DNA from 4 places in the Pseudoalteromonas sp. SCSIO_11900 genome. Region 2 is predicted to be linked to each of the others. Evidence: predicted binding sites of a transcription regulator. Region 2 holds the regulator's gene; each other region holds the start of a gene.
The links. The regulator sigma-54, encoded in region 2, starts transcription at its own class of promoters, with help from an activator protein. The targets are predictions, from matches to a motif close to GTTGGCACGNNNNTNGNNT.
Positions count from the first base shown of each region.

Region 1: BG00_RS02325 (BON domain-containing protein) is a predicted target of sigma-54. The motif match lies at 3,175-3,193, and genes of this name have one in related genera.
Region 3: BG00_RS04195 (EF-hand domain-containing protein) is a predicted target of sigma-54. The motif match lies at 4,415-4,433, and genes of this name have one in related genera.
Region 4: flgJ (flagellar assembly peptidoglycan hydrolase FlgJ) is a predicted target of sigma-54. The motif match lies at 3,687-3,705, and genes of this name have one in related genera.

Region 1 covers NZ_KK070023.1:502,937-509,148, reverse strand. Annotated here, with positions in the region: gene BG00_RS02350 (transposase domain-containing protein) at 1-171, shown strand, start outside; partial or broken gene BG00_RS02345 (GGDEF domain-containing protein) at 201-815, shown strand; gene suhB (inositol-1-monophosphatase) at 830-1,633, opposite strand; partial or broken gene BG00_RS02335 (VOC family protein) at 1,870-2,203, shown strand; gene BG00_RS02330 (LiaF domain-containing protein) at 2,250-2,915, opposite strand; gene BG00_RS02325 (BON domain-containing protein) at 3,229-3,798, shown strand; gene BG00_RS17245 (YqaE/Pmp3 family membrane protein) at 3,863-4,021, shown strand; tRNA gene BG00_RS02315 (tRNA-Ile) at 4,300-4,376, shown strand; gene BG00_RS02310 (methyl-accepting chemotaxis protein) at 4,637-6,212, shown strand, end outside.
Region 2 covers NZ_KK070023.1:1,309,003-1,315,214, reverse strand. Annotated here, with positions in the region: gene BG00_RS06105 (KpsF/GutQ family sugar-phosphate isomerase) at 1-728, shown strand, start outside; gene kdsC (3-deoxy-manno-octulosonate-8-phosphatase KdsC) at 729-1,280, shown strand; gene lptC (LPS export ABC transporter periplasmic protein LptC) at 1,277-1,831, shown strand; gene lptA (lipopolysaccharide transport periplasmic protein LptA) at 1,821-2,360, shown strand; gene lptB (LPS export ABC transporter ATP-binding protein) at 2,357-3,082, shown strand; gene BG00_RS06080 (RNA polymerase factor sigma-54) at 3,417-4,916, shown strand; gene hpf (ribosome hibernation promoting factor) at 4,943-5,230, shown strand; gene ptsN (PTS IIA-like nitrogen regulatory protein PtsN) at 5,235-5,687, shown strand; gene rapZ (RNase adapter RapZ) at 5,707-6,212, shown strand, end outside.
Region 3 covers NZ_KK070023.1:910,216-916,427, reverse strand. Annotated here, with positions in the region: gene BG00_RS04220 (TonB-dependent siderophore receptor) at 1-1,709, shown strand, start outside; gene BG00_RS04215 (IS4 family transposase) at 1,752-3,083, opposite strand; gene BG00_RS04210 (EF-hand domain-containing protein) at 3,206-3,421, opposite strand; gene BG00_RS04205 (EF-hand domain-containing protein) at 3,486-3,698, opposite strand; gene BG00_RS04200 (EF-hand domain-containing protein) at 3,837-4,049, opposite strand; gene BG00_RS04195 (EF-hand domain-containing protein) at 4,120-4,332, opposite strand; gene BG00_RS04190 (flagellar brake domain-containing protein) at 4,846-5,508, opposite strand; gene BG00_RS04185 (TrkH family potassium uptake protein) at 5,533-6,212, opposite strand, start outside.
Region 4 covers NZ_KK070023.1:1,685,164-1,691,375, reverse strand. Annotated here, with positions in the region: gene flgL (flagellar hook-associated protein FlgL) at 1-637, opposite strand, end outside; gene flgK (flagellar hook-associated protein FlgK) at 640-2,652, opposite strand; gene flgJ (flagellar assembly peptidoglycan hydrolase FlgJ) at 2,654-3,649, opposite strand; gene BG00_RS07815 (flagellar basal body P-ring protein FlgI) at 3,894-4,988, opposite strand; gene flgH (flagellar basal body L-ring protein FlgH) at 5,001-5,684, opposite strand; gene flgG (flagellar basal-body rod protein FlgG) at 5,699-6,212, opposite strand, start outside.

The sequences.
Region 1 (6,212 bases), 810 kb from region 2:
GACCCTGATATTCTTGAACAAGCATTTAAACATGCAGGTGTTGCTACTGTGCGTAAAAGGCGATTACCGCTAGAAGCTGTTATGTGGTCTGTAATTGGAATGAGTTTATTCCGAAACGAAACCGTTTGGGATATCACTAATAGACTCGACATCTCTTTAATAGCCTATTAGCCACGCCCAACATGCTAACCCTCTAACCCTCTAACCCTCTAACCATGTTACCGAGTAATGTGGCAATTAGTGAAATAATAGAGCAGCGTCTGCAACATAAACAGCCATTTTCACTAGCCGATATCGATTTAAATCATTTTAAACAATTTAACGATTTGTATGGTTACGCCAGTGGGGACAGCGTGATAAAACTTCTGGCCGATGTGACTGTAAAAGCGTGTGCGCACAGCGCTAACTTTGTCGGGTATATTGGTGGCGATGACTTTATGGTGGTGTTTGAAAAAAAAGATGCGGTGGAGGTTTGTAATACCATTATCACGCAATTTAAACTGCAGTCACGCGTATTTTTTACGCCAGAGCATATTGCTGAAAAAGGGGATTGGGCAACTAATCAAGAGGGCGAAAAGCAGTTTGTACTTTTACTTACACTATCGATAGGTTTAGTTGAGCCGGATCTGCAGCAGTGTAAAAATAGCCATCAAGTAGCGGCATTAGCCACAGATGCTAAAAAAGCAAAACGTTATCGTCACAGCTACTTATTTATTTGTAATCGAAAAAGGCCAGCACCCGCTGTTGTGCGTTTATCCAATAGTAAAAAAGTGGCTAAAAAAAAGCAAAAAAGGAGCCTAGGCTCCTTTTTTTAAGTGCGGTATTACGATTAACGTAATAACGACTCAGATAATACTGGGCGCATTTCACGAACAATCGCTTGTGTTAGCTTAGGTGCACCACAAATAACGTTACCGCTCACGTTGTAGTTATTACCGCCAGCAAAATCAACAACCATGCCGCCAGCTTCTTTAACTAATAGCTCGCCTGCTGCTGTATCCCAAGGTTTTAAACCAATTTCAAAGAAACCATCAACACGACCCGCTGCAACATACGCCATATCTAGCGAAGCAGAGCCTGCACGACGAATATCAGCCGTGTGAACAAATAACGCTTTAAACGCTTCAGAATAGGCATCTAAGTGGTGTTTTTGTTTGAAAGGGAAACCTGTTGCAAGAATAGAACCTGCAAGTTCAACCGTTTTAGATACACGTAAACGTTTGCTATTTAACTGTGCGCCTTGACCACGAGAAGCGGTGAAAAGTTCGCCTCGAATTGGATCGTAAATTACGGCTTGGTCTAAACGACCTTTAACTTTAAGTGCAATAGATACTGCGAAATGAGGGATACCCTTGATGAAGTTAGTTGTGCCATCAAGTGGGTCAACAATCCATTGGTAATCAGCATCCTTACCTTTGTGTTCGCCTAACTCTTCACCAACGATGCAGTGATCAGGGTAAGAACGTAAAATAGTGTCACGAATTACGGCTTCGGCTTCTTTATCAATGTTCGTAACTAAATCATTAGTGCCTTTTTGTTGCACTTCAACTTTTGATAAGTCTTCACTTGCACGAAGAATAAGCTTGCCTGCGTTACGCGCAGCGCGAACCGCAATGTTTAACATTGGATGCATGGTATTACCTTTGGGTTGTAAAAGAACGTTTATATATTTAAGCCGGCGTATTTTAGCGGTTTTTGCCATAAAGTAAACCATAAAGCCTAAATACTTGTGAGTGTTTTTTGTACAGGTATGATCTTTCAATATATTTATTGGAACGAAAACAGGCAATAAATTTGTAAATTAGCGCTTTACCTAAAGTTAACTTGAGGTTTTATGATGTTCTATATTCAATTAATAGGAAGAAAGTTATGAAATTAGAACACGTAAATTTAGTTGTTAGTGACATAAACGCCATGCTTAAGTTTTATCAAGCAGTGTTTCCCTATTGGTCAATTACAAGTGGGGGGGAAGGGGAAACTGCGACCTATCAGGACATCAAGTTGGTTTGGCACACTTTGCCTATGTAACCAATAACTTAAATGCAGTAATAGCGCGCCTAAAACATGCGGGCTTTGCAATAAGTAAAGAAGGTGCTGTAAATCCATTTAGAAAAAATTTTATTATATTGACCCTGCAGGGTTTGAGGTTGAGTTTGTAGAGTACATGAGTGATGTACCTAGTGAACGAAATAACGACTTATAATATGAATGAAGCCAACTATTATGGCTTCATTCAATGTTTAGCATATTTAATAATGTTTACCATTCATGCCAAGTTGAGTTTTTAGATCATTTGCAAAGTTAATAAATTTTTCTTTAATAGTGCGTTTAACTTTAACTTCCACAGAGCCTAAAACAGTTTTTCCTTCAATGTGAATCGTTGGCCCTTGGCGCTTATTTAGTGACACTGTTTTATTTTCAAAACTGCCTAAAATACAAAACATTTTAGAAACTACATTAACGTGCTCTGGTACATATATTTCTTCGCTGCCAAAATAACAATTAACGTGAATAGTGACATGTTGGTGGGTAAAAATAGCATCCGTAAAATCAAGATTGACTGACCCCATGTAGTTTTCTATGTAAATGTTTTGAGGAACTACCCATTGGCCGCTTCGTTCACTCGAACCAAGAATGCTTCTTAATGTAAGTGGCTCTTCATCAGTCTCATGCTGCGCGCTATAATTAGGTGCAAATTGAGAGTGCTTTTGCGCCTTATATTGCTGGTCAGTATTTAAGGTTAAATCTTCAACGAGATCCATAAGTGCTTTATTGTCACTCGCTGCCATGGCGTCGTCTAAGCGCCTTTCAAATGCTTCTACAGAAATAACACCATGGCTGTAGTTATAAATGAGCTGATCAATCACTTGCTCACGAACTTGCTCAATAGGGCGGTCTTCAATTTTAACAGACATTTAAATTATCCTTTTATGGTTGCTGGTTATTTCAAAGCAAGCCTTATACCAAATACTAAATTGTTTAAATTCAGTGGTTTATGATTTTTGGTTTTTGATTCTTTATTATATTAACGACAGATTAACCAAATATACAATTATTTAGTAAGTTTCGCTATTCGAGAAACTTTTACGCAATAGTCTGTAAATGTTTACTTAGTAGGTTTAAGCCAATATCTACTATTTTAAAATAACATATTGAAATTAAAGGTTAAAAAATGTTGGCCCGATGCTCGCATTAGCTTAAGTGTCTTTAATCAAAAGGAGAACGATTATGAAAACATTTAATAAGTCTATGATTGCAGCCCTAGTATTAGGAACAACCGCAATGGGCGCTCAGGCAAGCAGTTGGGAAAACGAAAGCAAAGATGCTTGGATTGATGGGAAAGCAGAAACAGTATTGCTTATGAACACCAATCTAAATAACTTTGATATCAACACGGACGTAAAAAACGGCAAGGTAATGCTAACAGGTAAAGTAAACAGCGAATTAGATAAAGAGCTTGCTGAAGAGCTCGTGCTAAGCCTAGATGGTGTAACTGACGTTGAAAACAGTCTAACTGTGGTAAAAAACACCGACATGAAGAAGCATGATTCTAAAATGATGGGTAACGACACTGAAAGTGATTTAACCGATGCTAAAATCACTACAGTGATTACAACACGTTACTTATTTGATTCTGAAGTAGGTGGTACAGACATTGATGTTGATACTGATAATGGTGTGGTAACTCTAAAAGGTACAGTTGAGTCTGATGCTGAAAAGCAATTAGCGATGGAAATTGCTAAAAACGCTGAAGATGTTCGCAAGGTAGTGGATGAATTAACTGTTATTGCAGAATAATACACTATACTAAAGCCCAGCCCTGCTGGGCTTTTTGTTTTGCTAACATTGTAAGGATTAAATTATGGATATCATTAGAATTATTTTTTCTATTTTATTACCACCACTGGGTGTGTTTTTACAGGTAGGACTAGGGATGCATTTTTGGTTAAATATTTTGCTAACCTTACTCGGCTATTTCCCTGGATTAATTCATGCGATTTATATTATCGCCAAAAAATAACACTCTATCGCAGTAATACATTTAATACTGAGTTGCTAATTGCCATCGTAAGGTATGTGTATTAGTTACTCAGACTACTATTATTTAATGAGTTCGTTTCCTCAACGTCACCATCAATAAATCTAAAAGCTTACTATTTGAGCAGTTAGCCCTTTGATTGTTAAAATAAAGCTTTTTGCTAGTGACAAGCCCCTAAAAACTTTTTATACTGCAACCCGCTTTAGTCGCTCTGTGGCTAAACGCTTCAAAAAATTAACTGCTTACAGTTATACAAAGATGGCCCCTTAGCTCAGTTGGTTAGAGCACACGACTCATAATCGTTAGGTCCCCAGTTCGAGTCTGGGAGGGGCCACCACTTTTACACGCTTTCCAAGTACATAAAAACTCATTTTCTTAGTTTATAAAATTCGCTTTTGTTATTTCTATCGTATTTATCACCAGTGCACTGATTTCTGTATTAATTCTATTGAATACATTGCAATAAACACAGTTGAATCTACTATTAAAGTGTTATGGGGTTTTATTATAAAAATCTTTACTTTATGCCCTTTAATGTCGCTACTGTTAATTGTGTGCAGTATATAAAATACTGCTTAGTTATTCCTTAGGTGTTCTATGTTATTAAAACGAAAAGTATACCTCAGCCTTATTCTGGCTGTTACTGCTCCTTTAGCAATATCTACTCTCATCTTTTCCAATAGTATTCGCTCAAATACAGAAGAAAAACTAGCAAAAGTAGATTTACCGACTGCGCTTAGTGAAGTTAAAAGCCAAATAGAGCTGGAACTTTCTACACCTATTGTTGTAGGCAAAGAAATAGCGCAAAACTTATTTGTGCAGCAATGGATGAATAATAATGAAGATGCGCAAAGCCGAGGTAAATTTATTGATTACCTCAAACATATAAAAGATAAAAACCAAGCCAGTAACGCATATATTATTTCTAAAAACTCCCGTAACTATTACACCGATGAAGGTATTTCTAGGCAAATAGACAGTAGTGATACTTGGTTTGATGCTTTTTTAGCATCGGATAGATCATTTGAAGTAGCGCTCGACATAGATAAAGGCAGCTCTGAGGTGATGGTATTTATTAATTATGCCATTGAGCTTGATGGGCAACGACAAGGAATTGCTGGGATTGGGCGTTCGCTCGATTCTATGGTGGATCTCATAAGTGAATATAGGATAGGTGAGGGCGGCATTGTTTATTTGGTCTCTGGTAGTGGCGAGATTATGCTGCATGGTAATAAAACTAAAATAGGGCAATCTGTTGACTTGGCGCCGATTAAAAATGGGGCAATTCAAAGTAAAGTAATTGATGGTGATGACTATGTTGTATCAAGTACGCCTGTAAACTCATTAGGTTGGCATCTAGTTGCTGAAATTCCCCAAGAGCAATTATATGGCGCAATTAATAGTGCTATTAATACTAATATCATTTTTGGTGTAATTATTGCGCTTGTAAGTTTAGCGTCAGCACGCGTGTTGGTAGGGCAAATATTTAGGCCAATCGAAAACATTACTGCAGCAGTGAATGCGTTAACAGAAAAAGATGGCGATTTAACAGCGCGACTCCCTACTGATGATAATAATGAAATTTCAGACTTAGCGGTTAAGTTTAATCTGTTTTTAGAGCAGTTACATTATATGTTCAAACAGGTTTCTGAGTCGGCAATTCATGTTAAAGGTATTTCCCAAGATGTGCTTGAGCAAGTGCAAGGTGCGGCAAATTTAGCTGAAGTGCAATCATCGAGTACGCAAGCGGTGGCGGCAGCCGTTAATGAGATGGAGGTTACGGTTCAGGATATTTCTGGTAGTGCCAGTAATGCAGCAGATATTGCTACTAAAACCGAAGAAACGACGCACAAAGGGGTTGAGTTTGTGCAAAGCACGATTAAACAAATGGAACAACTGGAAGCGTCAATGGCCAACTCTGTGGCCTCGGTGTTAGAACTCTCGACAGAGATTAAATCAATCTCTCATGTATTGGATGTAATTAAAGGGATTTCCGAGCAAACTAATTTATTGGCGTTAAATGCGGCTATTGAGGCTGCTAGAGCGGGTGAGCAGGGCCGTGGCTTTGCGGTAGTTGCTGACGAAGTAAGAACGCTTGCGCAACGTACCGCGGAGTCTACGGAGCAAATTAATGAGATGATTGATTCGTTAAATGCTAAAGCGTCAAGCACGG
Region 2 (6,212 bases):
ATGGTGATTTAGGAATGATCACAGCAAATGATGTGGTTATCCTCATTTCAAACTCTGGTGAAACCAGCGAAGTACTTAATATTATTCCGGTATTAAAGCGCATTGGTGCCAAAATGATTGCCATGACAGGCAACCAAGGCTCAACCATGGCAACATTGGCAAATGTGCATGTGTGTATTAAAGTTGAACAAGAAGCCTGCTCATTGGGCTTAGCACCTACTGCAAGTACCACTGCCACACTCGCTATGGGTGATGCCATGGCGGTGGCATTATTAGAAGCACGTGGCTTTACTGCTGATGATTTTGCACTATCGCACCCTGGTGGTAGCTTAGGCAAGCGATTACTCTTAACTCTTAAAGATGTTATGCACAGTGGTGCTGATACGCCTATCATTAACGAGACGCAAACGATTAAAGATGCCTTAATTGAAATGTCGGCCAAAGGACTCGGCATGACCGCTATTGTTGATAGTGACCAGCAATTATCAGGCCTGTTTACCGATGGCGATTTACGCCGTATTTTAGAGCAACGTATTGACATTCATAGCACTGAAATTAATGTTGTGATGACCAAGTCGTGTACTACAGCCACCCAAGAGATGCTCGCGGCTGAAGCGTTAAATATTATGGAACAAAAACGTATTAATGGCTTAATTGTAATTAATGAGCATAATCAACCGATTGGCGCACTAAATATGCAAGACTTACTTAAAGCGGGAGTGCTATAAATGCAATTTGAAGATCTCTATCAACCGCTAAGTGATGATGCAAAGGCGCGCGCAAAAAAAGTAAAGCTATTAATTTGTGATATTGATGGTGTATTTTCTGATGGGCGTATTTACCTTGGAAACCAAGGTGAAGAACTCAAAGCATTTAACACCAAAGACGGATTTGGTATCAAAGCCCTGATTAACAGCGGTTTTGAAGTCGCTGTGATCACCGGGCGCCATTCTCATATAGTGCAGCAACGTATGAGCAGTTTAACCGTACAACATATATATCAAGGCCAAGAAGACAAACTTATAGCCTATCAAGAATTAAAACAAAAATTAGCGCTTAGCGATGATCAAATTGCTTATATAGGTGATGATGGCCCAGACATGCCAGTAATGGAGCAAGTCGGTTTTGCGGTTGCCGTAAACGATGCTCATCCACTTATTAAACGTTTATCACATTATGTAACCCAACTACCCGGCGGTTTTGGTGCGGTAAGAGAGCTGACAGACTTACTTATGCTCGAAAATAGCAAGCCACTGACTAGCCAAGGAACGAGTTCATGAATGTAGCGCGCATTATACTGAGCGTTTTATTCATAAGCTGTATGGTTTGGCTCTGGTATCCTTATTTTACTAAGGTTGATATTACTGCAAGCGAAGAAACACAAGTTATTGCTAAGCCTGATTATACCGCTATTGAGCTAAAACAAACGGCTTATGATGAACAAGGTAAAGTGAGCCATAAGGTAACTGCGGTAAAAATGGAGTTGTATCAACAACTCGGTTTTACCTTTTTTGAAAAGCCTATATTCACTCTATACAACGAGCAGCAAACATGGCGTATTAACGCCGATGAAGCCACCCTCTACGACGACCGTCAACTGGTGTTAGAGGGTAATGTAACCGCTCAAAACTTAGTAGATAACGCCATGATCGATACGATCACCGCCCAGACCATCAATGTTGATATAAAACTATTAACCATGCAATCACAGCAGCCTGTCGTTATTACAGGACCTAATTTAAAAATCACAGGTAAAGGCCTTGAGGCAGATTTAAAAACCGAGGTGATTAAACTTATTAACCATACGCGAACCCTATATTATGACCAATAATCTATTTAAAATTTTAATTGTTCCCTCACTATTAATTGCTTTTAACAGTAATGGCGCTGAACCTGCTGAAGCCCCCGCTGCGAATCAAATTTCAATTAGTGCAGATAAACAAGAAGGCCAATTAAAAGAAAACGTAGGCATTTTTGAGAAAAATGTTGAAATTATTCATGGTAATCGCCGTATCACAGCTGACCGTTTAGAAGTGCATAAACGCGATAACCTAGGCGATAACAAACAGTTATTAATTGCCACAGGCAGCCCTGCATATTTTGAAGAAACACAAGCTGATGGCACCATAATGAGCGCCAGTGCTAATGAAGTGCGTTACGATGTGTCGCTGCGTTTTTTAACCTTAATCGGCGATGCAAGCATTGCTCAAGCAGGTCAAAAAATAACAGCTAAAAGTATCACTTACGATATCGAGCAGCAGTTAATTAGCGCAGAAAAAGACGAAAACTCAACAGACCGTGTACACACTATTTTAGTGCCTGTTGAAAATAAAAAAGAAGATGATAAAGGCCAACCATGAGCACATTAAAAGCAGAGCTATTAGCTAAAAGCTACAAAGGTCGTGAAGTGGTGAAAAACGTTGGCCTAGAGGTTGAAGCTGGCAGTATTGTGGGGTTACTTGGCCCTAATGGTGCAGGTAAAACCACCACCTTTTATATGATTGTAGGCCTTGTACCTAGCGATAAAGGCAAAATATCAATTGATGATAAAGATATTACTTTATTACCGATGCACAGCCGAGCGCGTTTAGGGATTGGTTATTTACCGCAAGAGTCGTCTATTTTTAGAAAGCTGACTGTTTATCAAAACTTAATGGCTATCTTAGAAACACGTAAAGAATTAAATAAACAACAACGCGAAGATACTTTAAATAATTTACTTGATGAATTTAGCATTCAGCATATCCGCGATAGTCAAGGTATGGCTTTATCAGGTGGTGAACGTCGCCGCGTTGAAATTGCTCGCGCGCTTGCAGCAAACCCTAAATTTATCCTTTTAGACGAACCCTTTGCGGGGGTTGATCCTATCTCAGTATTAGATATTAAAAAGATTATAGAGCATCTTAAAAACCGTGGCATTGGCGTCCTTATTACAGATCATAACGTGCGCGAAACACTTGATGTTTGTGAAAAAGCCTACATAGTTTCTCATGGGGAGTTAATTGCATCAGGCACTCCTGAATACGTATTAAACGATAAAACAGTACGCGATGTTTATTTGGGCGAGCAGTTCAAGCTCTAATATGTGTGTTATTCCACTAAGCATCTGCTAAGATTAATCATACTTAGGTCTGTTGACCTATCAAGGTTGAATTTGCAGCAGTCTGTTTGGTATTTAGGCAAGGCAGAGCCTATGTGGTGTGGTATTCCCCCATAAATAGGCGATAACGCAGCATCAATGCCAAACAGGCGCTGCCCTTCGGGTTCTGCCTAGGGACGATTTACTCTTTGTTGCTCGGTTTTGACTTAGCCCACTAGGTTACAAACCTCGCGCCGCAATTAAACCGCCCCTAGTTTGAACAAATTTTAATCGTAAAGGTCAACAGACCGTAATTTAAAAGGATTGTTAGAGATACATGAGGCAATCATTACAGCTGCGCATGGGCCAGCAACTTACAATGACTCCACAGTTGCAACAAGCAATTCGCTTATTGCAACTCAGTACATTGGATCTCCAGCAAGAAATTCAAGAAGCGCTCGATAGCAACCCCTTGCTTGAAGTTGAAGAACACGATTACAGCGAAGACACTGCAGGTAAAAACGAACAAAAAGCCGATAACGATGACTTAACGCTAAGTGCCTCAGCCGACGATAAACCTAGCGAGTATGAGCAAGATAGCGGTGAAGCAATGACCAAAGACACCATTAGCGATGATATGGCTATGGATGTCACTTGGGATGAATATATGAGTGCTGCGCCTGCCTCTTCATCGGGCCCAATGCCAGAAGATGAATCTATTTATCAAGGCTCTTCGACTGAAACGCTGCATGAGTATTTAATGTGGCAACTTCAACTGACGCCGTTTAGCCCTACCGATGAAGCGATAGCTATTGCAATTGTAGAAGCTGTGGACGACTCAGGGATTCTAACCCTTAGCTGTGAAGAAATATTAGAAAGCTTTAACCAAGAAAACGACGCCGAAGATGAAGTTGAACTTGACGAAATAGAAGCGGTACTAAAGCGTATTCAACTATTTGATCCAGTGGGAATAGCCGCGCGTAGTTTACAAGAGTGCTTGTGTATTCAGCTAAATCAATTTGATAAAGACACACCTTTTTTAAACGAAACAAAAATGATCTTAACCGATCATATTGATTTACTGGCTGCGCGTGATTATCGCACGTTGATGAAAAAAACAAAGCTTAAAGAAGATGAGCTTAAAGAAATCATGACGCTGATTCATACGCTCAGCCCAAAACCGGCAGACACTATTGTCAGAGAAGAGTCTGAGTACGTTATTCCTGACGTGTCGGTTAAAAAAGTAAAAGGCCGTTGGGTGGTTGAACTAAACCCAGATAGCATGCCTAAGATCAGAGTAAATAGCCAATATGCAGCTATGTCGCGTACGGTTAAATCAAGTGGTGATAGCCAGTTTATTCGCTCGCACTTACAAGAGGCTAAATGGTTTATAAAAAGCTTAGAAAGTAGAAACGACACGCTGCTTAAAGTAACTAACTGTATTGTGCAGCAACAACAGGCCTTTTTTGAACATGGTCCTGAGGCGATGAAGCCTATGGTACTTAACGATGTGGCTGAAATGGTGGAAATGCACGAGTCGACTATTTCACGTGTTACTACGCAAAAATACATGCACACACCACGTGGCATTTTTGAGCTTAAATATTTCTTTTCAAGCCATGTAAGTACTGAAAATGGTGGCGAATGCTCATCAACAGCAATACGAGCATTAATTAAAAAATTAATCGCTGCAGAAAACTCAGCTAAACCATTGAGTGATAGTAAAATTGCAGATATATTGGCAGAGCAAGGAATTAAAGTAGCGAGGAGAACTATAGCAAAATATCGCGAATCTCTAGCTATTCCCCCGTCTAATCAACGTAAAAGTTTGATTTAAGGCGTACAACAAAGAGGAAAATGTTTATGCAACTGAATTTAACTGGTCGTCATGTAGATATTACCGACTCGCTTAGAGACTACGTAAATAGCAAATTTTCGAAGTTACAGAGGCACACTGATCACATAACGAATGTGCACGTTATTCTCGATGTAGAAAAACTAAACCAAAAAGCTGAAGCAACCGTTCATGTTAGTGGCGCTGAGATTTTTGCTTCTACTGAGCATCAAGATATGTATGCCGCTATAGACTCGCTCATTGACAAGCTAGATCGTCAAGTAATTAAACACAAAGAGAAACTTGCTCGACACTAACACTATGAAACTAAGCTCACTTATCTGTCAGGACTGCAGTAAAGCTGCGGTCCTTTTTAATAGTAAAAAAAGAATTTTAGAATTTATCAGTGAATTGGCTCACAATAAGCTGCCCTATTTAACACAACAAGATATTCTTAATGCATTAACTGCAAGAGAAAAGCTTGGAAGTACAGGCATTGGTCGAGGCATTGCTATTCCACATGGTCGCATGAGTGGTGCTCAAGAACCCCTAGCTTTGATTTTAGTGAGCGAAACAGCTATTAATTTTGATGCGATTGATAACCGACCGGTTGACATTTTTGTCGCGTTAATTGTTCCCGATGGCGATAATCAGCAGCATTTGAAGACGCTAGCCACGATTGCTGATAAGCTCAATGATAAAGAATTTTGTAAACAGTTACGCGCCGCCAAATCGGATAGCGAACTGTATCAGGTTATCGTCAGTCAATCGTAGTAATAAAGAAAGGTGGTAAATGGAATTAATAATTATAAGCGGTCGCTCAGGGTCAGGTAAATCTGTGGCGTTACGCGTTGTGGAAGACTTAGGTTATTATTGTGTAGACAATATTCCTCTTAATTTATTACCATCATTAGTGCGCAGTGTTTCCGACAGTTATAATAAAATTGCTGTGAGTGTTGATGTACGTAACCTACCTAAAGAGCAACAGCAGTTTAATGAAATCATTGAATATTTACCTGGTTTTACTAAACCAACGGTATTTTATTTAGACAGTGACGATCAAACATTAATAAAACGCTTTTCGGAAACGCGTCGTCTTCACCCTTTATCTATTGATTCTTTGCCGCTTGATTTAGCCATAAAAAAAGAAAAACAACTGCTTGATGTATTGATTAATCGTGCTGATTATATGATTGATACCACAGATTTAAGTGTGCATCAGCTTGCTGAGTCTATTCGTGAAAAAATACTCGGAAAAAAAGATAAACAACTGATCATTACCTTTGAGTCATTTGGTTT
Region 3 (6,212 bases), 400 kb from region 2:
TCGAAATAGTTAGAGGGGCAACGGGGTTAATGCTGGGCGCGGGTAACCCTTCGGCAGCAATTAATTTGATACGTAAACGCCCAACTGTAAACACTCAAGTAAATCTTACTGCTTCATTAGGCTCATGGGACAACTACCGCGCGATGGTGGATGTGTCGGGAAGCATAAATAATAGTGAAAGTATAAGAGGACGAGCTGTTGTTGCTTATCAAGATAGACACTCATATCAAGATCGCTTTTCGCAAACCAGTCAAACATTATATGGCATTATTGAGGCAGATCTTTCTAACAATACTTTGTTGACGCTTGCTGTTGATAATCAATCGACAACTCCCAAAGGAACAATGTCAGGTGGTTTGCCTATTTTTTATAGTGATGGCTCCCGCACTGCTTATGACAGAGGTGTTTCAACAGCTCAAGATTGGGCCTCTTCTCGAACCGATGCACTTAATGCGTTTATTCGCCTAGAGCATTACTTTAACGCTAACTGGCAGCTAACCGCTAATTATGTTTATGGTGATAACGACCTAGACTATGATGTGTTTTGGGTAAAAGGAGAGCCCGATCCTATAAACAACACTGGAATGAAACCCGGCTCTATAAACTATATTGATGCAAACAGAACGCAGGATACCTATGAGGTTGAACTCAATGGTCGGTTTAATTGGCTGGGCCAAAGTCACCAACTGCTATTTGGTTATAATACCCAAGAGCAACAGTTTTCGACCCCTTATTATGCTAGTCAACAAAGTGACTATGTTATCGGCGATTTCACTGACTCTAGTTATAGCATTGCAAAACCAAATTGGCAGTCAGAAGCGGCTTACGGCTCTTATGGCACAACTAAACAAGATGCACTTTATGTTGCTGCACAACTAAATATAACCGATGCCTTGTCTTTAATTGTTGGAAGCCGGTTAAATCAATGGCAAACCAATCAAGATAATTTTGGTCGCATGCATGATTATAAAATAAATGATGAACTAACTAATTATTTTGGAGCAACTTATGAACTAACACAGAGTTGGGCTTTGTATGCTAATTACACTGATATTTTTACACCACAAAGTCGAGTTGATAAAAATGGACATTATTTAAGCCCTATTAAAGGTAAGAATTATGAACTTGGCATAAAAGCTTCTGTACTTGATGAACGTTTAGACATATCCCTTTCTGGATTTAAAATTTATCAAGATAATGTAGGCGAGTACACGGGAGATACCATTGCAGAAACACTTCAGGCCATCTACAAGCCCATTGACGGCACATTAACTCAGGGCTACGAGCTAGAAATCAACGGAAAATTAACCGACAACTGGAACGCTTATTTTGGCTATACCCATAGTAAAGGCGAAAAACCGGATAATACGGTATTAAATACCACCAACCCAAAAGATCAATTTAAACTTTTTACTAGCTATCAACTCTCAGGTGCATTAGACAATCTAAAAGTAGGTGGTGGCTATCGCTGGCAAAGCAATAGCTATGATGAAGTTAACAACCCTGTTTATGGTGCTGTTGAGGTAAACCAGCCTAGTCATGGTATTGCCAGCCTAATGGCGAATTATCAAATGAATGAGCAATTATCTGTAAGCCTAAATATCGATAACTTATTTGATAAGCATTATTACAGTCAAATTGGGTTCTATAACCAATATCGTTATGGTAAGCCAAGAAGCTTCTCTCTCCAACTTAAATATAGTCTCTAACAAGCACAAAAAAGCCGCTGACTATTAAGTAACACCACTCGTTTAAGAGCGAGTGGTGTTTTTTCGTTTATATCTAACCGGATATTTTTGTGTCTTTGCCAGCACCGCTCGCGGATAAGCTTTTCGCTTTCTTTTCTCCGGTAATATTAGCCGTTTACCGTTTTCACGTAGTTCTTTTAGCTTTTTAGGGATTGTCCCTGGGCTTCGACCTGAACACCATAAAAACTCGTCTTGTATGAGGTATAATGCGTTAATAAAACTGATGCGTAATGGCTCAACTTTATGGGCTTTAGCCATCTCTGCCATTTCAAGTCTCACGATATTATATGATGTCAGAATACCCCAGAGCTCTTGATAAATACCTTCCTGTTTCAGGCTCCGTAATGCTGGTTTATTTGATAGTTGATATTGCTTGAGCTCACCATAGCCTCGCTCTATTTCCCATCGTTGCCAATACACATCGAGTAGCGCTTTCAGCGGGTACTTTTCTGGACAGACGCATGAGGTGATGAACCCTTTTATTTCCCCTTTAGGTGTCGGAATTTGAATAAGCCTTGCTTGCCATGTATCACCTAGGTAAGGGGCTGATTTCTTAGCTTGTGGTGAAATAGGCATTGTTATTAAGTGGTCGTAATCGCTAAATGACTCCGTTATTTCATAGCGCATTTTGCTTTTGATGGGCGTAAGCCAATGATGATTTTCGCTAACGCCTTGCCAGCTCGTAAATAGTTCAGCCGAAAAGAAACCTCTATCAAATAGCGTCAATGAATATTCAGGTGCTGAGCCAACAAGCTGTTGAGCATAATGAATTTCACTTTGAGTAATGGGGCCAAACGCTGCATCGGATATTAAATGCGTTCTTGTCGACATCAAGGTCACAGCAAGTACTGAGGGGAAGTTTGTTGTCGATTTAGCATAGCCAAAGTGACGGTTACTCGGTGTATCTTGAGTTTTAAATTGTGTACCGTCAATGCTGAGCAGCTTTAAACCACACACGTCATCAAAAGTTTGCGACTGCTCCCACTGCGTTGCTGTATGTTTAAAAAGGTGTTTCATAGGCGCTGCGCCTAGCTTTTCTTTCCCTTTTATAATACTGCTCGTCGCCAATGGTGGAAGCTCTCCTTTAGCGTCAGGAAAAGCGAGCTCTAGTTTGTCACAGACTTCAGATATTGAGCGGTTTCTTAATAAACCAATCCCTAATACAAGCCAAGCAGCTTGCTCGGCGGGGAAACGTCGTTTACGCACAGAGGCTCTCCCTGTTTGAGTAACGGCTGCTTCAATCCACTCAAGGGGAATATGCTTAGTAAACGAATCAATATCACGATCTTGGCTAAACTCAGTAGTAAGGTGTAATTCTTTAATAAATTCAGACATAAAAATAGGCCACAACTTTTGTTGTAGCCTATTATGAAGCCTCTGAAAGATCGTTCAATTAACTTAAACGATCCGCATTACTGACTATTAAGCGGCTTTAGTGGAGTATGATGGGGTAATACTTATTGTACTCTTGCAAACTCTTCTTTAGAAAGTTCACCATTTCCGTCAGTATCTAAGTCATCAAAAATATTCATGAGTTGTTTATTAGACGCAGCTTCCTGCTGACTAATTACACCGTCGCCATTGCTATCAAAAGAGGCAAAATCTACCGCTGCATAAGCTGCTGATGATGACGCTAATACTAAAATCGCAAGTGTTGTGTTTAATGCTTTCATAATAAGTCTCCTATAAGAGGGAAATCCTTTTCTGAGATCCCTGTGCAATGAAAAAAGTTAAAAATTAAAAGTTTGCAAACTCAGCTTTAGAAAGCTCACCATTACCGTCAGTATCAAGCTCAGTAAATGCGGCCGTTAAATCAGCATTTACAGCAGCTTCGCTTTGACTAATAACCCCATTACCGTCGGCATCAATTGTGTCAAAGTCGCTAGCGGCAAAGGCAGCTGATGAAGAAGCTAGCGCGATCAGTGCGAATGTTTTGTGTAATGTTTTCATAATTTAATCCTTCAAAATGTAATGCAATGGTCTATCAAAAAATTGTGTCTGGCTATCACAGTCCTTGTTATTCTCTTTCATAGGCTTCCTTGCCTATTTAGGTTGTCTTTGGCAACTCAGAATATACTTAGACTTGTCTTATGCTTTCGAAAATTCTTCTTTTGATAGCTCACCGTTTTGGTCAGTATCAAGCTCTGAGAACATGCTCATAAGTTTTGCATCAACCGATGCTTCGCTTTGGCTAATAGCGCCGTTACCGTCAGTATCTAGTGTGTCAAAGTCGCTCGCTGCAAAGGCAGCTGATGAAGAAGCAAGAGCGATAAGTGCAAATGTTTTGTGTAATGTTTTCATAATGAGTATTCCTTAAAATCGTTTAAATTATGGGGGAGCTTTTAACTCCCAAAACTTTAATAGCTTAGGGTTATGCTTTAGAGAACTCTTCTTTTGATAGCTCACCGTTTTGGTCTGTATCAAGCTCTGAAAACATGCTCATTAGTTTTGCATCAACTGATGCTTCGCTTTGACTGATCGCGCCGTTGCCGTCAACGTCTAGCTTATCAAAGTCGCTTGCTGCAAAAGCAGCTGATGAAGAAGCCAATGCGATAAGTGCTAAAGTTTTATTAATGCTTTTCATAATCTATCTTCCTTCAAAGTTTATGTTTTATGCGATTAAGTGTTTTACTTTAAATCACGTTTCGTTCTATACAGCCTGACTATTACAACTTCGATGCCAATAATATAAAAACTATAATTTTCAATAAATTAACCTGCAACTAGCTGAAAATGGCGCTATTTAACTCGTTATTTTGTTGCTTTTTAGCAACAGTAGATGAGGCAATAAAATTAAAACAATAAAAATCAAAGAGTTGAGTTTAAGGAAAGCCCCACACAGTCGATGAGCAATCGCTAAAAAAGAGGATTAAATAAACAAAAAGGAAGGTGAGTTAAGTTTAATTTTGTTATAAACAAAAAATTAGAATAAAAAAACATATTTAACTAATTGTTTTTAATAAATTTATAAAATAAATTTGAAATAGATTTTAAAAATAACAACAACACATGGCTATTTGTTGCAAAAGAGCGAAAATGTTAGAGCTTGTTGATATTTTAGAATTGTAAAATGTTCAGCGTCGAAAGATAACAGGCCTTATACAATTTCAAATTCAAGTGCACTAGGGTCAATGAAGTGATCTCCCATCAGGGTTTTCATTTGCTCTTCACTGGCAAATAATCGAATTCCGCAATATATACCTTTAGCATGTTTTTTCACGCTGCATATTTGCCCTTCGTGCTTTGTATCTTCATCAAAGACTACAATACAACGCATATCTTTAATGTCGTCAATTTCTTGGGTTGTTTTAATATCAAACATAACACCCGTTAACGAAATATCTTTTATAACACCTTCAAAGGAGGGGCGATCATCCGATAATTTTAACTTGGCAGGAAACAGCGTCGGTATACGCGCTTGCGAGCGCAGCTCAAATAACTGTACTTGTGATGGATAGTCGATAAACAATAACTTAGCCGGGTGAGATGCTACAGACATAAGCTGCTGACGAAACGCTAGTACATGCCCACCACTGCCCTCTATAAGCGCTCTTACCACCACCATCACACCATCGCGTAAATAATCACTTGCCATGGGGAGCCGTTTTGCATTGGGGTAATTTAAAATAATAAACTTTTTTTCTAATAAGCCTATAAACTCTGTTTTTACGCGTCGGCTACTGGTTGGTGTCAGTATTTCTAAATCGACCATGCCACCTGTGACGATTTGGCTTAACTTTTCCAAATTGGTTTTTTGCATAGTTCTTTCCTAATATTTAAAACGTTATCCACGCCAAAATGTTGGGGTAAATAGCACTAATAGTGTAAATATCTCTAAACGACCAAATACCATTGCCACGGTTAATATCCATTTTGCAGTATCGGTAATAGCGCCATAATGAGAAGCAACATCACCTAAACCAGGCCCAAGGTTATTTAAACACGCTGCCGTTGCTGAGAATGCCGTTATATTGTCTAACCCGGTGCCCATTAACGCTAACATAATAATAATAAAGACTAATGCATAAGCCGAGAAAAAACCCCATACTGCTTCAACTACTTTATCTGGTAGCGCCTTTCGTCCTAACTTTATAGAGTATATAGCTCGAGGATGCACTAAGCGGTTTAGCTCTCGCACCCCTTGTAGATAAAGTAAAAACACGCGCACTACTTTCATACCGCCGCCAGTTGAACCAGCACAGCCACCAATAAAACTAGAGAATATTAATAAAATAGGTAAAAACAAAGGCCAAGCAGAAAAGTTATCTGTGGCAAATCCTGCGGTGCTGCTCATAGATACAGCTTGAAACAATGCCTGATCGAGGGTTTCATCGCCATTGGCATAAACATCGTGAGATGAAAGTACCGTGAAACAAATCACCACCAGCGCGAGCTGAATACATAGAAACACTTTGAATTCAGGGTCACGAATGTAGACACTAATATTACGACTCGCTACAGCAG
Region 4 (6,212 bases), 380 kb from region 2:
GTTTATCTACATAAACAGAACCCGTAAGCGTACTTGATGCATCGCCTGTGTTAGATGCTACATCGAGGCGTGCATTGGTTTTTTCAAAGGTGTCGTAGCCGTTGTCGCTAGATTTAATCGACACACCTTCGGCAATAGTAATTTTATGCTGGCCTTGATCGCCTTGGTAATTGTACTTGCCGCTAGCGGCATCAAACTGATACGGTTGCGTACTGTCTTGGTAGCCTGAAAAAATAAACTTACCGTCTTCTGAGCGTGTATTCATTAAATTAACGAGTGTTTTTTGTATTTCGGTTAGCTCCGACGCTAACGACTTTAAATCGTCTTTACTGTACGCGCCATTACCTGCTTTTAAGGCAATATCTTTAGCTGCTTGAACACTTTCGTTAATACCTTGCAGTACGCTTTCTTCGATTTTGAGTCGGCCATTGAGCTGATTAATATTTTTTGTATATTGCTCATTACTTTGTATTTTATTGGTATACAGCATAGCTTGCGATATATCGGCAGGCGCTTCTGAAGTAGATAAATATTTTTGTTCAGTATTTACTCGCTCTTGTGCGTTTGCTACGCCATTTTGATTTTGTAGTATTTTATTAATGTTATTTTGATACATTAAGTTATTTGATAAACGCATAATTACCTCGCGGCACTAAGTAAAGTGTCAAAAATAGAACGTGCAGCAGAAAGCACCTGAGCTGAAGCTGCGTAAGATTGTTGAAAGCGCAGCAAATTAGCTGCTTCTTCGTCAAGGTTTACCCCAGATAACGACTCGTACCATGCCTCTGACTGCTGTGCGAGTGCGTCGAATGCTGCGCCGTTTGTTTTAGCTTGGCCTGTTACCACGCCAATGTCGGTTACTAATCCGGCATACGCTTGGTTAAACGTTTTATGGTTATCGGCATCTGAGCTTGAAACAACATTTTGACGCACAAAGTCACCGTTTTGTAACTCAGCTAATTTTAAACCGTTGCGGTTATCGTCAAAGCCGCCTTTGTTAAACTCTAACGTAAAGCTATCGCCTGTGGCTGGCGAGCCTTCAATATCAAAGTCAAAACCATAATCGTTATAAGGAGCACCAAGGCCAGCCAAAACATTTTTGCCTGGTGGTGCAATAGTAATTGGCACATTAGCGCCGTTTCCATCGCTAATTAAGTAATCATTTGTACCCGCTGCTTTAACAATGGTTATATCTCCATTAGCGAGTGCAGGAGGAGTGGTAGTTGTAAAGCCACCAGCGGTAACACTACTCACACTGCCAGCAGAAATAGCGCCGCTACCGGTGTTATTTATGTCATCGGCGGTGCGTATTGGCGATGCTAACGCTAGGTCTTCACCGCGCCCAGTTGTTAACGATATATTTGCTGCGGCTTCTGAATTGAGCTTAATTTGAAATTTATCGCCTGGATTACCTGCACCAGCCATAGTTAACTGCAAACCAAATAAATCAACACCTGGGTTATTTGCCGAGTTAATTTCACCGCCTACAAATGTTGCTGTTGTAGCGGCGCCTAATAGCTCGCCTTTATTATCTACTGGCTGAATACTTACTTCGTTAGGGTTACCCGTATAAGTGATCACAAAGTCACTCGCTGGCAGTTCACTGCCTTTACCAGCCTCAACGGTTGCTGAGATATTAGCTGTTCCGCTATTGGCTTGATAAACAAAAGCACTGACCGTTGGGATATCAAAAATATCCCCTCCAAGCTCACCGTTTGCATCCATACCTAAACGGTTTTGCTGATTAAACGAATCAGCAAGCGCAATGCCCATTTGGCCTATTTGATTTTGCGCAGGTACTAAAATATCGTCTCTGAAGGCAAGTAAACCACCTATTTTGCCTTTTAATTTACTGGCATCAACTTCAAGCGGCACAGCTTTGCCGCCATTTACATCTAAGCGCAGTTCTTTAAAGTTTGGATCCGGGTCGCCGCGCATCGAAAACAAGTTAAACGAGCCGTTTTGCATTACAACGGCTTCACCGCTGCCCATAAACACTTGTTTTTCACCATTGGGGCCATCGAGTGTTTCTATATCAATCAGCTCAGATAAATCGCGAATTGCTTTATCACGCTCATTGTAAGCTGAGCTCGCATCGGCTTCATTCCTGGTACCATGAACACCCGCAATTTCTTGATTCAGCGAACTAATACTTTCAATAAGCGTATTAGCCTCTTCAGAAAAGATTTCTAATTGCTCATTAACAACCGCTTTTTGCTCAGAAACAATACCTGCAAGTCGGTCCATTTGATCAACTAAATTTTGTGCATCACTCATCACTAATGAACGAGCAACTGTTGAGGAAGGTTGATTAAGCGCTTCTTGCACGTTATTAAACATTGAGTTGATACTAGTTGATAGGCTATTTGATTTTTCTGAAAAAATTTGATCAACCCGACTCGCTTCACTAACGAATTGATCAAAAAAACTTTTATTTGAAGTATCTCGATTTAATTGCTTTTGCGCAAACTCATTCAATAACCGGTACGTTTGACCACGGCCCACCTGATTATCAATCATGGTGGTAAATTCGGTGCGCTCACGTACATACCCTTCGGTATTAACATTTGAGATGTTTTTACTTGTCGTTTGCAATAACTCAGAGTTTGCTCTTATTCCTGAATTTGCAATATTTAATAAATTAAACGACATGTTACTCTACTCCTTGGCGGATCACGCTTGTGGCGATATTCTTCAATTCGTTACTGTTTAACACCCTTTTTATTTTGTCAGCATAATTAGGGTCGGTTGCATAACCGGCTTGCTGTAAAGAGTCTAAGAACTTATGCGGCTTTGCCGTATTGTTTAATGCATCTTGATAGCGCGGGTTTTGTGTTAAAAAATCTACAAAATCATTCACGCTATCTTTTATCGAATCATACGCTCTAAAGCTTGCTTGCTTTTTAACTGCAGCACCTTGCTCAAACTCTAAAGTGACCTTACTGGCCTTTTCACCCTGCCAACTTTTATCTGACTTAATATTGAATAAGTTGTTTGAGCTATTACCATCACCTTTACTAATAATATGTTTACCCCAACCAGTTTCTAATGCCGCTTGCGCGACCATAACCGCCGGATTTAAACCAATTTTTTTAGCCGCTGTTTTTGCGTGTTCCCACACGGTGCTTACAAATTCCTCAGCATTTTCAAATGTCTTAGGCGCTGTGTTTTGTTCGCTTTTTTCAGTTGAATCAACAAGCGGTACTTTTGCAGTGACCTTTTGATTTTCTTGATGAGGTAAGGTGCTACCCGCACGTTGATCACTAAAGAAATCAGACGTTGTGCGAAGTACAGAGCCTGGCATAAAGTTTTTTCCATCTGGCGATAGTTGCTGCACAATTAAATCTGCAAGTCCCAAAGAGCCATTTGATGAAAGCTCTGAGGCCATTTGTTGGTCGTGCATTTCTTCAAAAAATTTCACGCCGCTAGCATTAAACGGGCTTTCTTTATCTTCAAAAGCCTCATTAGCTTTACGCATACTTTTAAGCAGCATTTGGGTAAAAATAGCTTCAAATTGTGCCGCTGCTTTTTTTAACGCCGCTTTAGATGCATCGGTTGATGCATCACCGCTGTTTAAAGCATCTCGACGCAAAGAGTCTAAGTTGCCTAAATCAAAAAAGTTTTGCTTATCTAGATGATTTGTTTCCATCAGCTTTTTGACACAATAATTAATAATTCTTAGTTAAATGCAATAATTGAGCCAAGTGAAGTGAAAGGTTCTAGGTTCTAGGTTCTAGGTTCTAGGTTCTAGGCAGAAATTAAACTAAGTGAGAGACGCGAGGTAAACTCGCTGCTACTTATTGTGTAGGTTTATATTGCTGAGGTAACAGCGGCTTTATGCCGCGTCTTTTTTTAGGTTAACTGTTAAAGACCCTAAATAGGGTCTTATAAAACTAAATTACAACAAGCTGACCATTTATGGCGCCGGCTTCTTTAAGTGCTTCAAGAATCGCCATTAAATCACCAGGAGCAGCGCCAACTTCATTAATTGCGCGAACTAAATCATCAAGACTCACACCAGGATCAAATACAAAAGCGCGTGAATCATCTTGATTAACATCAATAATACTTTGCTGTGTAACAACGGTTTCGCCTTCTGCTAACGGGTTTGGCTGCGCCACATTTTGTTGCTCAGCAATCGTGACTGTTAAACCACCATGGGTAATTGCCGCAGGTTGTAATTTTACATTTTTGCCTATAACGATGGTGCCGGTACGCGAATTAACAATTATTTTTGCCGAAGTATCCGCAGGCTTAAATTCTAAGTTTTCAAGGGTCGATAAATACGATACGCGCTGCGAGGCATCTCGTGGCGCAACAACCCGAATAGAGGCGGCATCGAGTGCTTGTGCGCTATTTGGGCCGATTAAATCATTAATGGTTTTCTCTAAACGTTTTGCGGTTGTAAAGTCCGGACGGTTTAAATTAAAGGTAATATAGTCGTTTTGCATAAATGGGCTTTTAACGGCACGTTCAACCGTGGCACCGTTTGGCACACGCCCTACGGTTGGCGTATTAATCACGACTCGGCTACCATCTAGGCCTTCAGCACCTAAGCCACCAACAATTAAGCTCCCTTGTGCAATAGCGTATACATTGCCATCAACCCCTTTTAAAAATGTTTGTAATAACGTACCGCCACGTAAGCTTCCCGCACTACCAATTGATGACACAGTAATGTCTATAGTTTGCCCTGGCTTTCTAAATGGGGGGAGTTCAGCATGAACCGCGACTGCTGCAACATTTTTAATTTTTGGCTTTAAACTCGCAGGTAGTGTAATACCAAAACTATTAAGCATGCCTTTAAAACTTTGCTCGGTAAAACGGCTTTGCTCTCCGGTACCCGGTAAACCAACAACCAATCCATAGCCCACTAATTGGTTTGAGCGCACCCCTTCGACCATAGACACATCTTTAATTCGCTCAGCACTGGCAGTAAATTGCCAGCCTAGTAGCACCATAAAACAAAAAACTTTAAAACCATTCATGTTGAATGTCCTCTAAAAGGGAAACAATGAGCTACTAAAGAAACGCGTTAACCAACCCGGGCTTTGTGCCTCTTGAGTTTGACCCTTACCTGAATACTGAATACGCGCATTCGCAATACGATTAGACTCAACGGTATTATCAGCATTAACATCTTGTGGACGCACTAACCCCTCTAAGCGAATAAATTCTTCACCGGTATTTAGCGTTAGCCATTTTTCACCACGAATCACTAAATTACCATTTGGTAATACTCGCATCACGTTAACCGAAATATCGCCAACTAGGCTGTTTGATTGATTTGATTTTGAGTCACCTTTAAACGACGCATCACTACCAACCCCAAATTGAATACTATCGCCACCAATATTAACCGGTAAACCACCTAAACCAATAACAGGATCGAGGCTAGCATCTGTTTGTTTATCTGTTTCTGTTTTAGCCGCTTTTGTGGCTTGGGTTGACTCTTGCAATTTAACAGTAATGATATCGCCTGTTCTAAGTGCTTTTTTATCGGCATATAAGTCATTAGATAACTGAGTACTGAATAAAGAGCCTGTTGCTACCACTGGCTCCATATTAGGCTCAGGATACATAGGTGCATAGTAGGGATCGTCCTGCACTACTTCATTATTTTGTGTAGATACACAACCGCTTAACAGTAAAGTCCCTACTGCAAATAACATAATATTACGCATACAATCCCCCAAAACTATAATTGTTGATTGATGTAGCTCATCATTTCATCAACCGCTGAAATTACCTTTGAGTTCATTTCGTAAACTCGCTGAGTTTCAATCAAATTAACCAACTCTTCGGTCACATTTACATTTGATGTTTCAAGTGAACCTTGAATAATTGTACCTAAGCCCTCAACCCCCGGGTTACCTTGAACAGGCGCACCACTTACCGCAGTTTCGGTATAAAGGTTTTGCCCTATAGGCTCAAGGCCCGACGGATTAATAAAATCACTAATCGTGATCTGACCAATAACCACGTTTTCGGCCTGACCTTTAACGCGAACTGACACTTCACCGTCTTGAGATACGGTGATCGACTGTGCATCGTCAGGTACATTCATTTCAGGCTGAACAACGTAACCGGCACCCGAGGTTACAACACGCCCCTCACCGTCAGTAGTAAACTGGCCGTTACGCGAATAAGCAATATTGCCATCCGGTTGCAATACTTCAAAAAAGCCAGGACCTGAAATCATCCAATCTAAT